DNA from 4 places in the Mesorhizobium oxytropidicola genome. Region 1 is predicted to be linked to each of the others. Evidence: predicted binding sites of a transcription regulator. Region 1 holds the regulator's gene; each other region holds the start of a gene.

Region 1 (4,519 bases):
CGGCCTGTTCGTCTATGAGCTGATGGTGCGGCCGATGGGGCATTTCTCAGCAATCGCCGGCGCCGTCGCACTTGCCATCCTGGTCATCCCGGTCGTGGTGCGCACCACTGAAGACATGCTCAATCTGGTGCCAAACGCCTTGCGCGAAGCCGGCACCGCGATCGGCGCGCCGCGCTGGGTGGTGATCCGCTCGGTTGCCTACCGCGCCGCACTTTCCGGCATCGTCACCGGCATATTGCTGGCCATCGCCCGCATCTCCGGCGAGACGGCGCCGCTTCTTTTCACGGCGCTGAACAACCAGTTCTGGTCGAGCAATCTCAACGCGCCGATGGCCAGCCTGCCTGTCACCATCTTCCAGTTCGCTCTCAGCCCTTACGAGGAATGGCAGCAGCTGGCCTGGACCGGCGCACTCATCATCACATTGACGGTTCTCGCGCTCAGCATCTTTGCGCGCAGCCTGACCGGACGCAGAGAGGACAAATGAGCCAGATGTTGTCTCCAGACATGACGATCGCCGCCGAGGCGGTGGCCAAGGCCAAGATCGAGGTCAAGAACCTCAACTTCTACTATGGCCAGTCGAAGGCCCTGAAGGATATCACGCTGTCGCTGCCCGAACGCAGCGTCACCGCCTTCATCGGCCCTTCGGGCTGCGGGAAGTCGACGCTGCTGCGCGTCTTCAACCGCATCTACGAGCTCTATCCCAAGCAGACCGCCGAGGGCCAGGTGCTGCTCGACGGCCAGAACGTTCTCGACCGCTCGCAGGACCTCAACCTGCTGCGCACCAAGATCGGCATGGTGTTCCAGAAGCCGACGCCGTTCCCGATGTCGATCTACGAGAACATCGCTTTCGGCGTCAGGCTCTATGAGAAGATCAGCAAGGCCGAGATGGACGGCCGTGTCGAGCAGGCGCTGAAGCGCGCGGCACTCTGGACCGAGGTCAAGGACAAGCTCAATGCCAGCGGCCTCAGCCTGTCGGGCGGCCAGCAGCAGCGGCTGTGCATCGCCCGCACCGTGGCGGTGAAGCCGGAAGTCATCCTGCTCGACGAGCCGGCCTCGGCGCTCGACCCGCTGTCGACCGCCAAGATCGAGGAGCTGATCGACGAATTGCAAGCCGACTACACGATCGTCATCGTCACCCACAATATGCAGCAGGCGGCGCGCGTGTCGAAGCAGACCGCCTTCATGTATCTGGGCGAACTGGTCGAGTTCGACAAAACCGAGAAGATCTTCACGTCGCCTCGCGAGAAGCGCACGCAAGACTACATCACCGGCCGCTTCGGCTGATCGCACGCATACGAGGACCAGGATCATGGCCGAACATACAGTCGCAGCCTTCGACGAGGATCTCGGACAGATCAGCAGGCTGATCAGCGACATGGGCGATCTCGCCGGCTCGATGGTCGGCGGTGCCACCAAGGCACTGCTGAATTCCGACAATGCTCTGGCACAGCGCGTGGTCTCCGACGACGCCATCATGGATGCGCGCCAGCGCGAGCTCGACGACCGCGCCATCACACTGATCGCCAAGCGCCAGCCTATGGCCGACGATCTGCGTCATGTCGTCGGCTCGATCCGCATGGCCGGCGACCTCGAACGCATCGGCGATCTTGCCAAGAACATCGCCAAGCGCGTCGGCACCGTCGGGCTCAGCGCCACGCCGCGCGATCTTTCGCACTCCATCGACGCCATGGCGCAGCTGGTGTTGATCCAGGTGCAGGGCGTGATCGAAGAGTATGCGGCGCGCGATGCCGCCGCGCTGGCGAAGCTGCGCGCCGACGACGAGCGCATCGACGTCAAATACACCTCCGTCTTCCGCGAACTGCTGACCTATATGATGGAGGATCCGCGCAACATCACGGCTTGCACGCATCTGCTGTTCTGCGCCAAGAATCTCGAACGCATCGGCGACCATGTGACCAACATCGCCGAAAACGCGTACTATGTCCTGACCGGCACGCAACTGCCCGCCAACCGTCCAAAACAGGACGAGACGGCGATGTCGGCGCCGGCGGCCTGAGCGCAGGGGTAACCAATCGATGATCGCACCACGCATCATGGTGGTGGAGGATGAGGAGCCGCTTGGCGTGCTCCTCCGCTACAATCTGGAATCGGAGGGTTACCAGGTCGAGGTGGTGACACGCGGCGACGAAGCCGAAATCCGCCTGCAGGAAAACGTGCCCGACCTTCTGGTGCTCGACTGGATGGTGCCGGCGGTGTCCGGCATCGAACTCTGCCGGCGCCTGCGGATGCGGCCCGAGACCGAGCGGCTGCCGATCATCATGCTGACCGCGCGCGGCGAGGAAAGCGACCGTGTGCGCGGCCTTTCGACCGGCGCCGACGACTATCTGGTCAAGCCGTTCTCGACGCCGGAATTCATGGCTCGCGTCAAGGCGCTGCTGCGCCGCGCCAAGCCGGAAGTTCTGTCCAGCGTGCTCAAGGTCGGCGACATCGTGCTCGACCGCGAATCGCACCGGGTCTATCGCAAGAAGAGCGAGATCCGGCTCGGGCCGACCGAGTTCCGCCTCCTCGAATTCATGATGCGCCATCCCGGTCGCGTGTTCTCGCGCAGCCAGTTGCTCGACAATGTCTGGGGCGAGACGATCTACATCGACGAGCGCACCGTGGACGTGCATGTCGGCCGGCTGCGCAAGGCGGTCAACAATGGCCGCATGCCCGATGTTATCAGGACCATTCGGGGGGCGGGCTACGCGATCCGCGAGGATTAGGGATATGCTGATATTCAGGTGATGCCGGCCTGCGAATGGCGGTTTCCCGCGCTTCCGGTACTCACGGACCCAAATGTCCGCTCCGTTCCGGTTCTCGGAACCCGCCATTCTCGACTCGGCCTGACCTGAATCTCAACATATCCCTGCGCGTTACTCAGGCAACGTTCTTGCCGGCAACGCCTGACTTACCCTGCCCGCCCGGCGCGAAAATCTCCTGGTCGACGAAGGTCAGTGCGCGCATGGCGCAGCCTTCGCGGATCAGCGGCAGTTCGTTCGGTTCGGTGTCGAAGGAAATCGATTTCGAGTGCTGGCCGCCAGCGGTCTGGGCGATCGCCTCGCGCAATGCCGGCTCGATCAGGTCGAAGGCGGCGGCGCTGACGCCGACCATGGCGACGGGTGCGGGATCGATCAGCGCGAACAGGCTGCCGAGGCCATAGCCGAGCGCCTCGCCGGCTTTACGATAGGCTTCGCGCTCGGGCCCGTCCCGTTCCCGCGCCGTCGCGGCCAGTGCCCGCATCTGGGCGTCGCTGACATCTGCGACCGGCTCGGTGTCCTCACCGAGCTGCCGGGCATTGCGCCAGATGGCGTAGTTGCCGGCATAGGCCTCGACGCAGCCGCGCCGCCCGCAGCGGCAGAGCGCGCCGCCTGGCCGATGGATCATGTGGCCGAACTCGCCGCCCGAGGAATGGGTGCCGGTGAACAGCTCGCCCTTCAACACCAGCCCCATGCCGATGCCGTGCGAAAGCAGGATGGCGATGAAGTCGTCGCGGTAACGCTCGGGATCGCGCCAGCGCAGCGCCACCGCCATCATGTTGCAGTCGTTTTCCATGGTGGCGGGGATGCCGAACTCGGCTTCGAGTATATCGGCGAAGGCGATGTCGGTCTGTGGCGTGATCGGCGACCACAGCATCGCCCGGGCCTCGGTGTCGGTGATGCCCTGGATTGCCAGTGCGATGCGGGCGACGCTGCGCACGTCGATATCGGGATCATCGAGGCGGCGCCGCACGATGGCGACGCATTCGCCGATCAGCGCCTCGCGCGACATGGTCAGCGTGTCCAGCCGGCGCTGTTCCTCCGATATCACCTGGCCGGCATAGTCGATGACCGCGACGGACAGGAAATTCAGCGACAGCACCACGGTCATGACGGCCGCGGCCTCCGGGTTGAGGCCGAGGCCGACCTGCGGCCTGCCGCGCTTCAGCGAGCCGGCCTCGCTCGGCTTGCCTTCGGCCAGGATGCCTTCACCGATCAGATCGGAGGAAATCGCCGATATGGTCGAATGGCTGAGGCCGGTGGTCGCGGCGATCTCGGTGCGCGAGGGCCGGCCGGCCCGGCGCACGGCCGCAATCACCATGGCGCGGTTGCGCCGGCGCAGATCGTCGTGACGGATTCCGACCGACATGTTTTCCCACATCCTCCCGGTCGCCGCGGTTCCTCCGGCCCCTCAAACGCCGCGTGCGACACGGTCAAATACTGGCAGAAGCGGCCCGTCCTGTCATTTATTTATTCCGAGGCTCGAAAAAAATTCGCAGGGACATCAAAATCCATCAGAATCGTTGTTGACAGCGTTCCGGTGTTGGATCAGTGTTTTTCGAGGCTCGAAAAAATAGAGCCTCTGTGCCGGCCTTAGGGCCAGTTTGGTCGCGCCATACGCGGCGCAGGGAGGAATATCATGAAGAGATTCACAGCCGCCATCCTGGCGGGTGTCGCCATGTCGCTGACGCTCGCGTCGGTCGCGCAGGCGAAGGACAAGGTCATTGGCGTTTCGTGGTCCAACTTCCAGGAAGAGCGCT
Region 2 (4,519 bases), 320 kb from region 1:
GTGCGCACGACCAGCGGGCCGTTCGGGATCAGGCCCGAACGCCAGACTTCGACGAAGTCGTTGGGGTCGACGGCGCCCTTGGCGACTTCCTTGTGGAAGGTGCCGGAGGTGTAACCGTTCTTGAAGTCGCCGATGCCGGAGGAATCATCCACCGCGACATCGACCTTGCCGTCGCGCACGGCCAGGATGTTGTTCTCGTGGCCGCCATTGAACTGGGTCGAAGCGAAGAAGGCTTCGTTGGAGGCGCCGGTGGTCTTCGGAATCTGCGTCAGCGGGATCAGGTAGCCGGAGGTCGAATCCGGATCGGCATAGCCGAGCTTTTTGCCCTTGGCCGACTTGATGTCGGTGATGCCCGAGGTCTTCAGAGCCAGGCCGATCGAATAGTAACCGGTGGAACCATCGGTCTGCTTGGTGGTGAGGATCGGGGTGACAGCCTTCGGATCCTTAAGATAGACGCTGGCATAGCCCGAGGCGCCGAGTTCGGCGAAGTCGAGCGTGCCGCCGAGCAGGCCCTGGATGACGCCGTCATAATCGGCGGCGGGGAACAGCGAGACCTTTTCGAAGCCGAATTCGGCCTTCAAATGGTCGGCCAGGCACTGGTAGTTGCGCAGCCGGTCGGTTTCGTTTTCACCGCCGAGGATGCCGACGCGGAATTCCTTCAGATCGGCGGCGTGGGCCATGCTGGTCGCCATGGCAAGCACCGAAACGGCGCTGAAAACCATCTTCCTGAACATTTGATGTCTCTCCTGTAAGTTCCGGCCCCGCGCCGGCAGCGTTCTTGATCTTGACAAGTGCCCTTGACGTGGGCGGACGATCCGAGCCGCTCTTTCTTGAACTCAGTAACCTGGGAATGCAGGTTCGAGCGGTCCGGCGGATGCAGCGATCTTTTGCTTGAAGGCAACGCTTGTGGAGGTGATGGCCTCCGATATCTCTACGCCATTGCTGTCGGCGCCGTAGACGAGGCGAACGGCCTCACGATTGAGCTCTTCGGGCGGGCCATCGAAGACGACCTTGCCGGCGGCCATGCCGATGATGCGGTTGCAATAGGCGCGGGCGGTGTCGAGCGTATGCAGATTGGTGACGACGGTGATGCCTTCGCGCAGATTGATGTCCTGCAGCGAATCCATCACCACCTTGGCGTTGAGCGGGTCGAGCGAGGCGATCGGCTCGTCGGCAAGGATCACCTTGGGCTGCTGCATCAGGGCGCGGGCGATGGCGACGCGCTGCTGCTGTCCGCCGGACAGGGTGCCGGCGGGCTGAAGTGCGGTGCGGGCTATGTCGAGCCGCTCGAGCGCGGCGACGGCCTCGGCGCATTCGGCGCGCGAGAACATGCCGAGAAGGTTGGACAGGGTCGAACGGTGGTTCAGCTTGCCAAGCAGCACATTGGTCAGCACGTCGAGGCGCGGCACCAGGTTGAACTGCTGGAAGATCATGGCGCAGTCGCGCTGCCAGCGCCGCAGCGGCGAGCCGCGCAGCTGGGAGACCTCGGCGCCGTCAAAAAAAATCGACCCCTGGCTGGGGTCGACAAGACGGTTGATCATGCGAAGAAGGGTCGATTTGCCGGCGCCCGAACGGCCGATGACGCCGACCATCTGACCCTGCGGGATCGAGATGTTGACGTCGCTAACGGCGGTGTTCTTGCCAAATCGTCGGCTGACACCGCGGATTTCGAGCGTGGCAGAGCTTGCTGACATAGGCAGGTTCCAGTCCGGACCTTATTGATCGTCAGGCATTCGCCTAGCGCAGCCACATGAACCTGCCGTGTCGCCAGCATGTCAGTTTTGTTACGCTCCACAGGCGCGACGACCGGCGACTTGCGGACAATCAGCCGAGCACCAGCAATTCCTCGAAATGCTTCATGTCGCGGAAAGCGCAGAAGGCGGGTGGCTTGATCTCGATCACCGGCGCCTGCCTTGCGAAAAGCGCAAGGCCATCATCGAACAGCGTCTGCCACGCAGCCGCCCTGTCGTCTGCCAGACGCTGGATCTGATAGGCGAAGGTGATGTGGAAGACATAAGCGTCGTGATCGGGATGCCGGTAGCCGAATGGCCCTGCCAGGGCATCGCGCCATCGACGCATGATGCGCACGTCCTCGTCCGTCGCGCCGGCCACGGTGAGGCCTGTGGGCACGACCTCGACCACCTTGATGCTGAACGGGCCGAAGCCTTCGAAACCCTTCAGCCGTTCCAGATAAAGCCGGGTCATGGCGTCAATGCTGGTGTCGAGCGGTACGTTCTGCGGCCAGTAGGGCAGGCGGCGGCGATATTCGATGATGCCCTGGAACAGCGTCATGTGCAGGCTGGAGACGGGCGTGAAGGCAAGCCGGTCGGCGTCGGGCATAGCCAGCATCTTGTCGCGCACCGCAAGCACCACGGCCTCGGACGGCGAACCGCTGACGAGATGGCTGACGACGGTGTTGCCGGGCTCGGTCAGGAAATTGCCTGAGGTGTCGTAGCGCGTGCCGAGATGCGTCGGCGGCATCGGATTGGAGCCGGCAAAGAATCCGGCGAGTGAGGGTGTGACAACGTCGAACATAGCGATCTCCTTGGGGGAGATGGCGTCCTGTCCGAGTCATGTGTCAAGGATGTGAACAGGCTCTCACATGACGATGATGTGAGGGACTATCCCTCGTATTTCTCCAGGAACGCTTCCGCAGAGAGCTCGCGAAAATCGTCGAGCGAGGCGCGCAGCCTGGCGTGGTCCCAGTCCCACCAGGCAAGCGCCTGGTAGCGTCCGGCGGTGCGGCGGTCGAAGCGTTCGCGGATCGGCTTTGCCGGCACGCCGGCAACGATGGTGTAGGGCGCGACATCCTTCGAGACGACGGCGCCGGCGCCGACCGCCGCGCCATCACCGACGGTGACTCCCGGCAGGACGGTCGAGCCGTGGCCGAGCCAGGTGTCGTGACCGATGGTGACGCGCTTGGCACGGCGCTGGGCAAAGAATTCGCTCTCGTGCTCGGCATCGTCCCAATAGTCCGAAGCGCGGTAGGTGAAGTGGTGCAGCGTCGGCCGCCAGGTCGGGTGGTTGGTGGCATTGAGGCGCACGCTTGCCGCGATGTTGGCAAACTTGCCGATCGTGGCGCACCACACGGCGCAGTCCTGCATCATGTAGGAATAATCGCCGAGTTCGCTTTCCGAAACCCGGCTGCGGTCGGCGATCTCGGTCCAGCGGCCGAGCGTAGAATTGTGCACTTCCGCCGTTGGGTGAACCAGCGGCGTCTCCGACAATTTCCTTGTCATGCGGCGAGTTTTCCCGGAGCAAAAGCGGTGACGTCGATGATGCGGTCGGCCACCGCCTCGCGCACATCATGGTCGTGGAAGATGCCAAGCAGAGCGACGCCTGCCGCCTTCTTGGCGGCGATGAGTGCAATCACAACGTCGCGGTTGGTGGCATCGAGTGAGGCGGTCGGTTCATCGAGCAGCAGGATCGGGTGCTCGGTGATGAAGCCGCGCGCGATGTTGACGCGCTGCTGCTCGCCGCCGGAGAAGGTCGCCGGCGGCAGTGCCCAGAGCTTTTCCGGCAAGTTGAGCTGCGCCAACAGGGCGCGCGCCTTGCCTCTGGCTGTCTCGCGCTCCTCGCCGCGCTCGACCAGCGGCTCGGCGACGACATCCAGCGCCGAAACACGCGGCACGGTGCGCAGGAACTGGCTGACATAACCGATCGTTTGCCGGCGCACGGCAAGCACGGTGCGCGGGCTGGCATGAGCGAGATCGATCAATCCATCCTCGTGCCTGACGATGATCTGGCCTTCGTCGACGGCGTAGTTGCCGTAGAGCATTTTCAGGATCGAGCTCTTGCCGGCACCAGACGGGCCGCCAAGCACAGTGCATTCGCCCGCCTTGATCGAGAACGAGACACCGGCGACGACAGGCAGTTTGATGCCATCGCGCAGATGCATGGTGAAGCTCTTGGCGACGTCGGAGACAACGAGGGGCGTCGGCATGGTTACACCTGCAAAATGGAAGAAACGAGAAGCTGCGTGTAGGGCGCGCGCGGGTCGTCGAGCACGCGGTCGGTGAGGCCGCTTTCGACGACGCGGCCGTCCTTCATCACCATCATGCGCTGCGACAGCAGACGCGCCACCGCCAGGTCGTGGGTGACGACGATGGCCGCCAGGCCGAGGTCGGTGACCAGTCCGCGCAAGAGGTCGAGCAGGCGCGCCTGCACCGAGACGTCGAGGCCGCCGGTCGGCTCATCCATGAACACCAGCCGTGGGCCGGTGACGAGGTTGCGGGCGATCTGCAGGCGCTGGCGCATGCCGCCGGAAAAGGCGCGCGGCTCGTCGTCGATGCGATCTTGCTCGATCTCGACGCGCGACAGCCAGTCGACGGCGGTGGCGCGGATCTTGCCGTAGTGGCGGTCGCCGACCGCCATCAGCCGTTCGCCGACATTGGCGCCGGCCGACACCGTCATGCGCAGGCCGTCCGCCGGGTTCTGGTGGACGAAGCCCCAATCGGTGCGCATCAGGAAGCGGCGCTCGGCCTCGCTCATGCGGTAGAGCTCGCGGAACTGGCCGTCG
Region 3 (4,519 bases), 2.0 Mb from region 1:
GCGGCTCGCCGTAAATCATCCATTCGGCCAGCGACTTGCCGACGCCGCCGCCCTGGCTGAAGCCGGCCATGACGCCGCAGGCGACCCAGTAGTTTTTCAGGCCGCGCACCGGTCCGACGATCGGGTTGCCATCAGGGGTAAAGGTGAAGGCGCCGTTGACCCATTTGCGGATACCCGCCGTTGCCAGGCAGGGAAAGCGCTCATGCGCCTTGGCGAGCTCCGGGCTGATGCGGTCGATGTCTTCCGGGATCAGCTCGATACCATAATCCCATGGCGCGCCATCCATGTTCCAGTGCTTCGGGTTCTGCTCGTAGACGCCGAGCAGCACGCCCTTGCGCTCTTGTCTTAGGTAGGAAAAACCGTCGAGATCGACGGCGATGCCGATCTCCCGGTCCAGTGCCGCGATCTCCGGAATGTCCTCGGTGATGAAATAATGGTGCTCCATCGGCGTCACCGGCAGGTCGACGCCGGCCATGCGGCCGAGCTGCTTTGCCCACAGGCCGCCGGCGTTGACGACATGCTCGGCCACGATGGTGCCCTGTTCGGTGACGACGTCCCAGTGGCCGTCGGCGCGCGCTGTCAGCTCGACGACGCGGTTGCGCAGGATAATGTCCGCACCGCGCTTCTTCGCGGCGCCCGCATAGGCATGTGTCGTGCCGTAGGGGTCGAGATGGCCTTCGTTGGAATCGTGCAGGCCGCCGAGCACGCCGGTGACGTCGACGATCGGGCAGATTTCCTTGATCTCGCTGGGTGTCACCAGCCGGGCGGTTTCGATGCCGACCGACTGGAACACCGCCCAGGCCGATTTCAGCCACTCCCAGCGCTGGGGATCGCTGGCGATGTTGACGCCGCCGGTCATGTGCAGGCCGATGTCCTGGCCGGATTCGGCCTCGATCTCGCGGTAGAGATTGATGGTGTAGTCCTGCAGAGCCGCGACGTTGGGATCGGCATTGAGCGCATGGAAACCTGCCGCCGCATGCCAGGTCGAACCGGCGGTCAGTTCGGCACGCTCGATCAGCGCCACGTCAGACCAGCCGAACCGCGTCAGGTGGTAGAGCACCGAGGCGCCGACCACCCCACCCCCGATAACCACTGCGCGATAATGCGGCTTCAAGGCTTCCCTCCCGGTCTGTCAGAAGCCGCACCATATACGCACTGGACATAAGTGTCTAGTGCGACCCAGAACACACCTCGCCTGACCGAACCAACACGTGGCGAGGTGATCAATTCGTTGGCTCGGGCACACGTTTCTGTCGGCGCGTGACGAAGCCGGCGGGCATGTACCGCGCGCTGTCACGCAAGCATCATGTTCGCGCCGTAGATCGCTTTGGGGGGCGCGCGCGCGCCATCATCGATGTACGCCTCTTTCAGCTTTTCGTCCTTCGGCCGCTCCGGCACGCTTTGTCACAAAGAGGATTGTCTATGAAACACCTGCACCGAACCGCCTCGCTCGGCGTCGCGCTGGCCCTGTTCACCGCCTTGACGCCGGCACTGGCCGACAGCACCGCGACCGTCGACGCCACCAGCTTTGTCAACAAGGGTCTGGTCGGTGTCGGCCGCATCCCGGCCGCGCAGCGCGACAAGTTCGGCGAGACGTTCGGCTCGGGTTCCGGCATGGCGATCGACACCGCCAGTTGGGCGCATGAAGCGGGCACCTACAAGGGTTCGCTCTGGCTGCTGCCGGATCGCGGCTACAATGTCGCCGGCACCACCGATTACCGGCCACGCCTCAACACCATCGGCATCGAGTTCACCCCGGCGGCAGCGGGCGCTGCCGGCCAGCAGCAGACCGAAGTCAAGGCGACGCTGGCCGACACAATGCTGCTGACCGACGACAAGGGCGCCGACGCCACCGGTCTCGATCCCCTCTCGGATGTGCGCGCCGCGGCTGGCGACATGCCGATGCTGCCCGTCGCCACCAACGGTAAGCTCGCCCTCGACAACGAGGCGATCGTGCGGCTGCCCGACGGCTCGATGTTCATCTCCGACGAATATGGCCCCAACATCTACCGGTTCTCGGCGCAAGGCCGCCTGCTGTCGGCGACCCAGCCGCCGGCGGCGCTGGTGCCGATGCGCAAGGGCGCGCCGAACTTCTCCTCGGACAATCCCGGCCCTGGTGCTGCCGAACCCGATCCGAAGGATCCCGAGACCGGCCGCCAGAACAACCAGGGCCTCGAGGGCATGGCGATGACACCGGACGGCAAGTTCCTGATCGCCGTGCTGCAGTCGGCGACAAGGCAGGATGGCGGCGATTCCGGTTCGACCCGGCAGAACACGAGGGCGCTGGTCTACGACGCCTCCGACCTCACCCATCTCAAGCTGGCGCATGAATATGTCGTGCCGTTGCCGGTGTTCAAGGATGCCAAGGGCAAGACCAAGATCGCCGCGCAAAGCGAGATCGTGGCGCTGTCGGACACGTCCTTCCTGATGCTGGCACGCGACAGCGGCAACGGCCAGGGGGTGAAGGGCGACACCTCGCTGCTGCGCCAGATCTTCGTCGTCGACGTTTCGACCGCGACCGACATTGCCGGCGGCGCCTTCGATGCCGCTGACAAGCCCGTCGCTCCCAAGGGCGTGCTCGATCCTTCGGTGACGCCGGCCAAGCTGACGCCGTTCATCGACATCAACGACAATGCACAGCTCAATCGCTTCGGCCTGCACAATGGCGCGCCGAACAACCACAACAACCTATCCGAAAAGTGGGAAGCGATGTCGCTGGCGAGCGTGCTCGACCCAAAACTGCCCGACGACTATTTCCTGTTCGTCGCCAATGACAACGACTTCCTCGCCCAGGACGGTTTCCAGGTCGGCGCCTCCTACAAGGCCGATGACGGCGCCAATGTCGACACCATGTTCCTGGTCTATCAGGTCACGCTGCCTGGCCTCGCCAAGAAGTAGTCGCATACAAAAGGCGGGCGCGCCCGGCGCGTCCGCCTCAACGACCTCAAACGGCCGACCATGAGGATGCCTATTTCAAGAACTCAGCGTCCTTCGGCACGCCCGCATCGATCGGCTCGGCCGTCCTGCTCGACACGGCCATGATCTTGCCGGCAGCCGACAAATTGGGACGCACGAAAACCGGTGCGGGACCGTTGACGCGGCTGTAGAGGTCGATGATGTCCTGGTTCATAAAGCGCACGCAGCCCGACGATGCGTTCTTGCCGATGGAATCCCACTCCGGCGTGCCGTGCAGCCGGTACATCGTGTCCTTGCCGTCCCGGAAGAGATAGAGCGCGCGGGCGCCGAGCGGGCTCTGAGGGCCGGGCGGCATGCCGTCCTTGAATTTCGCCAGCTCCGGCCGGCGCTGGATCATTTCCGGCGGCGGCGTCCACACCGGCCACTTCTTCCGCGCCTGGACCACGGCGCTGCCGGTCCAGCCGAAGCCGGCCTTGCCGAGGCTGACGCCGTAACGGATGGCCTTGCCGCCATCGCGCACCAGATAGAGGAAATGCTCGGAGACATCGACGACGATCGTGCCTGGTTTTTCACCGGTCGGGTCGGCCACGATCTGGCGCACGAACTTCGGATCGAGCTTGGCGACCGGGATTGCCGGCAGCTGAAAACCCTCGTCGGTGCGCGCCGCGTACATGCTGGCGGCATCACCGAACGCCGTATCCGGTGGCGCCGCGGCCACCGGCGGCGGCGTCACCACCTCCGTCGTGGTGCACGCCGAAAGAGCCACGGAAGCCGCGCCCAAAGCGGACGCACCGAGAAACGCGCGCCGGTTCAGGCGCTCGGAAAACAGCGGACTATCGGACATGAATCCCCCAGCAATTCACAGGATCTGACAAAGAATGCGAGCCCCACGCCCCCAACGACCAATATCCCATTCCGGGGGCTTTGAGAACATGATTAGATCAACACACGCCAGCCGGAATTCTCCAACGCCGCATCGGCCTGTCTCCTTGAATCGGCAATCATCGCGGACTCAGATAAGCCCTCTGCCATGACCGAAAAAATGCCCACGCGCCGGCGCACCGGCGACCTGACCAGCGGCCCGATCCCGCGCACGCTGCTGCTGTTTGCCTTGCCGGTGCTGGGTTCGAATGTGCTGCAGTCGCTCAACGGGTCGATCAATGCCGTCTGGGTCGGCCGCTTTCTCGGTGAATCAGCGCTGACCGCGACCTCCAACGCCAACCTCGTCCTGTTCCTGATTCTCGGCACCGTGTTCGGCATCGGCATGGCGGCCACCATCCTGGTGGCGCAGTCGGTCGGCGCCCGCGACCTGCCCGAGGCGCGCCGCATCGTCGGCACCAGCGCCACCTTCTTCTTCCTGATTTCGGTGGTTTCGCCGTCTGCGGCTGGATCTGGGTCGACGCCATCCTCAACACGCTTGGCACGCCGGCGGACGCCTTGCCGCTGGCGCGTTCCTATCTGCGCATCATCTTCGTCGCCGTGCCGATGATGAACCTCCTGTCCTTCGTCATGACCGTGCTGCGCGGTGCGGGCGATTCACGCACGCCCTTCATCTTCATGGCGCTGGCGGTCGTCCTCGATATCGTGCTCAACCCGCTGCTGA
Region 4 (4,519 bases), 1.7 Mb from region 1:
CCTGATCGAGCCGGTGCAGGGTGAGGGCGGTATCCGCCCGGTCCCGACGCAGTCGTTGAAGCGGCTGCGGCAGCTTTGCGACCAGCACGGTCTGTTGTTGATCTACGACGAGGTCCAGTGCGGCATCGGCCGCACCGGCAAATTGTTCGCGCATGAATGGTCAGGCGTGGCGCCCGACATCATGGCGATCGCCAAGGGCATTGGTGGTGGCTTCCCCATGGGCGCGTGCCTGGCCACCGATGAAGCCGTGGTCGGTATGACGTCGGGCGTGCACGGCACCACCTTCGGCGGCAACCCGCTGGCCATGGCGGTCGGCAACGCCGTGCTCGATGTGGTGCTGGAAGACGGCTTCCTCGAAGACGTCCAGCGCAAGGCATTGCTGATGAAGCAAGGCCTGGCGTCGATCGCCGACGAGTTTCCCGATGTCGTCGAAGACATCAGGGGCACCGGGCTGATGCTTGGCCTCAAATGCGCCATGCCCAACACCAAGGTGAACATGGCACTGCGCGACCAGCATTTGCTGGCGGTTCCGGCCGGCGACAATGTCATCCGCCTGCTGCCGCCGCTCACCGTGACCGACGCCGAGATCCACGAGGCGCTCAACCGCATCCGCGCTGGTGCCAAAGGCCTGGCGGACGCCATCGCCGCGGCCGCCGCGAAGTAATTCCGGAATATTGCTGATGTCAGTTCGCCATTTCACCGATCTGTCCACTGTTTCCGAGGGCGACCTGCGCTTCATGCTGGACGACGCGGTGGTGCGAAAGGCGCGCCTCAAGGCCGGTGAGCGCACCAGGCCGCTCGAAGGCAAGGTGCTGGCGATGATCTTCGACAAGCCGTCGACGCGCACACGCGTCTCCTTCGACGTCGGCATGCGCCAGCTCGGCGGCGAGACCATCATGCTGACCGGCACCGAAATGCAGCTCGGCCGCTCGGAAACCATTGCCGACACCGCCAAGGTGCTGTCGCGCTATGTCGACGCGATCATGATCCGCACCACCTCGCATGAGCGGTTGCTGGAGCTGACCGAGAATGCCACGGTGCCGGTGATCAACGGGCTGACGGACGATACCCATCCGTGCCAGCTGATGGCCGACATCATGACCTTCGAGGAGCATCGCGGTCCGGTAGCCGGCAAGACCATCGCCTGGACCGGCGATGGCAACAATGTGCTGCATTCGCTGCTCGAAGCCTCGGCGCGGTTCCGCTTCAACCTCAACGTCGCCGTGCCCGAAGGCAGCGAGCCGGCGCAGAAGCACATCGACTGGTCCAAGGCGCATGGCGGCAAGCTGCACTTCACCCGCTCGCCCGAGGAAGCCGTCGACCAGGCCGACTGCATCGTCACCGACTGCTGGGTGTCGATGGGTCAGGAGCACCGCGCCCGCGGCCACAATGTGTTCTCGCCCTATCAGGTCAATGCCAAGCTGATGGCGCATGCCAAGCCGGACGCGCTGTTCATGCATTGCCTGCCGGCGCATCGCGGCGAGGAAGTGACCGACGAGGTCATTGACGGCCCGCATTCGGTGGTGTTCGACGAAGCCGAGAACCGGCTCCATGCCCAGAAGGCGGTGCTTGCCTGGTGTCTTGGGGCTTGAAGTGTCCGGGCGCTTGATCTGCGGGGGCGCGATGCCTATCTGCGCCGCATCACGCAAATCAAGCGCGTTTGGACGCATGCACCCAGGGGGCGGCATGGCCGCGCCCTGGAGCTTTGTCATGTTGGAAACGCATCAAGTGACTGAACATCACCCCAAACTCGGCGAGTTCGGCTATGCCGGCGACGATCATGTTGTGCCGTTCGAGGTCGGCCCGCTCGACGTGCGCGGCCGCACGGTCCAGCTCGGGCCGATGCTCGACGCCATCCTCAGCCGCCACGACTATCCCGAGCCGGTCGCCCGCCTGCTGGCGGAGGCCTGTGTGCTGACGGTGTTGCTTGGCACTTCGCTCAAGTTCGAAGGCAAGTTCATCCTGCAGACCCGCACCGACGGGCCGGTCGACATGCTGGTGGCGGATTTTTCGACGCCGTCGGCGCTGCGCGCCTATGCGCGCTTCGATGCCGATAGGCTCGAGGCTTTGGTTGCTGCGGGCGAGACATCCCAGCAGACGCTGCTCGGTAGCGGCGTGCTGGCGCTGACCATCGACCAGGGCGCCCACACCCAGCGCTATCAGGGCATCGTCCAGCTTGACGGCGAAACGCTGGAGGACGCTGCGCGCACTTATTTCCGCCAGTCGGAACAGATCCCGACGGATATCAGGCTCTCGGTGGCCAAGCTTTTGACGCCCGGCGTTGGCGGCGCGCGTGAGCAGTGGCGCGCGGGCGGCATTCTGGCGCAGTTCCTGCCGCAGTCACCCGAGCGCATGCGCGTGCCCGACATTTCGGGCGGCGACGGCGATCCGCGCGACGTGACGCATGAACCGGCCGACAATTCCTGGCAGGAACTGGTGGCGCTGCTCGGTACCATCGAGCCGACCGAACTGATCGACCCGACTATCGGCGCCGAACGGCTGCTCTACCGCCTGTTCCACGAGCATGGCGTGCGCGTCTTCGGCGGCGCCCCCGTCGCCGACCAGTGCTCATGCTCCAGGGACAAGATCCGCGGCATCCTCGAGGGTTTTTCCGCGCAAGAGATCAAGGACAGCACCGAGGATGGCGGCATCCACGTCGCCTGCGAATTCTGCTCGACGCAGTACGACTTCGACCCGGCGGAATTCGCGGCACAGTAAAGTCCTTCCTTCTCCCCGTTTCACGGGGAGAAGGTGCCCGAAGGGCGGATGAGGGGCGGCGCTAACTTCGGCGAATAGCCGTGCGCAAACCCCGTCCTCGACGATATCTCAGGAAGGCTCGACGCCGCCCCTCATTGCCCTGCCGGGCATTTCTCCCCGTATAGTGACGGGGAGAAGACGCTAATTCACCGTCCGCCTTGTCCCCGGCAGATCCAGCGAGAACGCCGGGATGGCGATATCAAAAGTCTCGCCGCGTTTGTTGCGCATCGTGTAGTGCCCGACCATGATGCCCGACGGGGTCGAGAGTGGGCAGCCGGACGTATATTGGTAGCTGTCGCCGGGATTGAGCTCGGGCTGGTCGCCGACCACGCCCGGGCCGCGCACTTCCTCGACCCGGCCGGCGCCGTCGGTGATGTGCCAATAGCGCGACAGAAGCTGCACGAATTCGTCCGACTGGTTGTCGATCGTTATCTGATAGCCCCAGACATAGCGGTTCTCGGAAGGATCCGAGCGGTCCTCGAGGTAGAACGGCCTGACCTGCACTTCGATGTTGCGCGTGACGGCGCGGTACATAAGCGGCTCCAAAACAATCCGATACCTTTCGGCGCTCCCGGCGAGCAGGTCAACGTGCGCGTCTTGTCGCGCCTGACTTTGAAACGCAGGTGCCGGCAAAGAATGTCATTTAAGTGACACACGACAATGATGGTGTGCACGAACCGGGCGACTCGGCGCTCTGTCGAACTGTTGAAAACGGCCACGATGCGGGCCGTCTTTTCTGGAGTGACCAGATCTCGATGGAACTCACTCTCATAGCCGCATCGCTTTCGACTGCTCTTATCCTTTCAAACGCTGCCAGCATCCTGCTCGCCGCCTCACAGCTGAAACGGCGCACGATCATCGCACGGCCAGCCGGCAAATCGCCGCCGGTGTCGATTGTCGTGCCGTCGCGCGGCGTCGAACCGTTCACGCAGGAGACGCTGGAGCGCGCCTTCTCGCTCGACTGGCCGCGCTACGAGCTGATCTTCTGCGTCGCCCATGCCGACGATCCGGTGGTCAGGTTGATCCGCGCCGCCATTGGCCGCTTTCCAAAAGTGCCGGCCCGGCTGTTGATCGGTGACGACCGCGTCAGCGCCAATCCCAAGCTCAACAATTGCGTCAAGGGCTGGGAAGCCGCACGGCACAACTGGGTCGTCCTGGCCGATTCCAACGTGCTGATGCCGAGAGACTACATCCAGCATCTGATGGCGGCGTGGCGGGCGGATACCGGCCTTGTCTGCTCGACGCCGATCGGTTCGCGGCCGCAGGGCTTCTGGGCCGAGGTCGAATGCGCCTTCCTCAACACGCTGCAGGCGCGCTGGCAGTACGCCGGCGAGGCGCTTGGTCTTGGTTTTGCCCAGGGCAAGAGCATGTTGTGGAACAAGCCGATGCTGGATGCCAATGGCGGCATTCGCGCGCTGGCCGCCGAAATCGCCGAAGACGCGGCCGCGACCAAGCTGGTCAATGGCCTCGGCCTGCGCGTCAATCTCGTCGCCGCGCCCTTCGAGCAGCCGCTCGGCCGGCGCAGGCTTGGCGAGATCTGGTCGCGTCAGGCCCGCTGGGCGCGCCTGCGCCGCGTCACCTTCCCGCTGTTCTTCGCGCCCGAGATCCTGACTGGCGCGGTGGTGCCGCTGACGCTTGCGCTGGTTGCGGCTGCCGGCGCCGGCTTCAGCCTGCCGCTGACGGCCATCGGCGTGCTGGCGGCCTTCTACCTTCCGGAGTGTGCCCTGGCCTGGTCCAAGGGTTGGCACCTGTCGCCACGCTC

The links. Region 1 encodes PhoB, which activates phosphate uptake and scavenging genes when phosphate is short. Its sites were predicted from a motif close to TGTCATNNANCTGTCAT; they were not measured.
Positions count from the first base shown of each region.
Region 2: the regulator PhoB is predicted to act here: its motif matches at 1,773-1,789, upstream of phnC (phosphonate ABC transporter ATP-binding protein).
Region 3: the regulator PhoB is predicted to act here: its motif matches at 1,292-1,308, upstream of AC0V8S_RS17890 (esterase-like activity of phytase family protein).
Region 4: the regulator PhoB is predicted to act here: its motif matches at 3,395-3,411, upstream of AC0V8S_RS35070 (ceramide glucosyltransferase).

Region 1 covers NZ_CM149692.1:1,626,970-1,631,488, forward strand. The annotation lists gene pstA (phosphate ABC transporter permease PstA) at 1-484, shown strand, start outside; gene pstB (phosphate ABC transporter ATP-binding protein PstB) at 481-1,284, shown strand; gene phoU (phosphate signaling complex protein PhoU) at 1,310-2,017, shown strand; gene phoB (phosphate regulon transcriptional regulator PhoB) at 2,037-2,726, shown strand; gene AC0V8S_RS08195 (ROK family protein) at 2,881-4,128, opposite strand; gene xylF (D-xylose ABC transporter substrate-binding protein) at 4,399-4,519, shown strand, end outside.
Region 2 covers NZ_CM149692.1:1,948,622-1,953,140, forward strand. The annotation lists gene phnD (phosphonate ABC transporter substrate-binding protein) at 1-734, opposite strand, end outside; gene phnC (phosphonate ABC transporter ATP-binding protein) at 837-1,694, opposite strand; gene AC0V8S_RS09775 (DUF1868 domain-containing protein) at 1,825-2,535, opposite strand; gene AC0V8S_RS09780 (DapH/DapD/GlmU-related protein) at 2,622-3,239, opposite strand; gene phnL (phosphonate C-P lyase system protein PhnL) at 3,236-3,943, opposite strand; gene phnK (phosphonate C-P lyase system protein PhnK) at 3,946-4,519, opposite strand, start outside.
Region 3 covers NZ_CM149692.1:3,586,076-3,590,594, reverse strand. The annotation lists gene AC0V8S_RS17895 (GcvT family protein) at 1-1,114, opposite strand, end outside; gene AC0V8S_RS17890 (esterase-like activity of phytase family protein) at 1,423-2,898, shown strand; gene AC0V8S_RS17885 (L,D-transpeptidase) at 2,969-3,760, opposite strand; partial or broken gene AC0V8S_RS17880 (MATE family efflux transporter) at 3,947-4,519, shown strand, end outside.
Region 4 covers NZ_CM149692.1:7,084,244-7,088,762, reverse strand. The annotation lists gene AC0V8S_RS35090 (acetylornithine transaminase) at 1-664, shown strand, start outside; gene argF (ornithine carbamoyltransferase) at 681-1,592, shown strand; gene AC0V8S_RS35080 (Hsp33 family molecular chaperone) at 1,687-2,718, shown strand; gene apaG (Co2+/Mg2+ efflux protein ApaG) at 2,899-3,291, opposite strand; gene AC0V8S_RS35070 (ceramide glucosyltransferase) at 3,513-4,519, shown strand, end outside.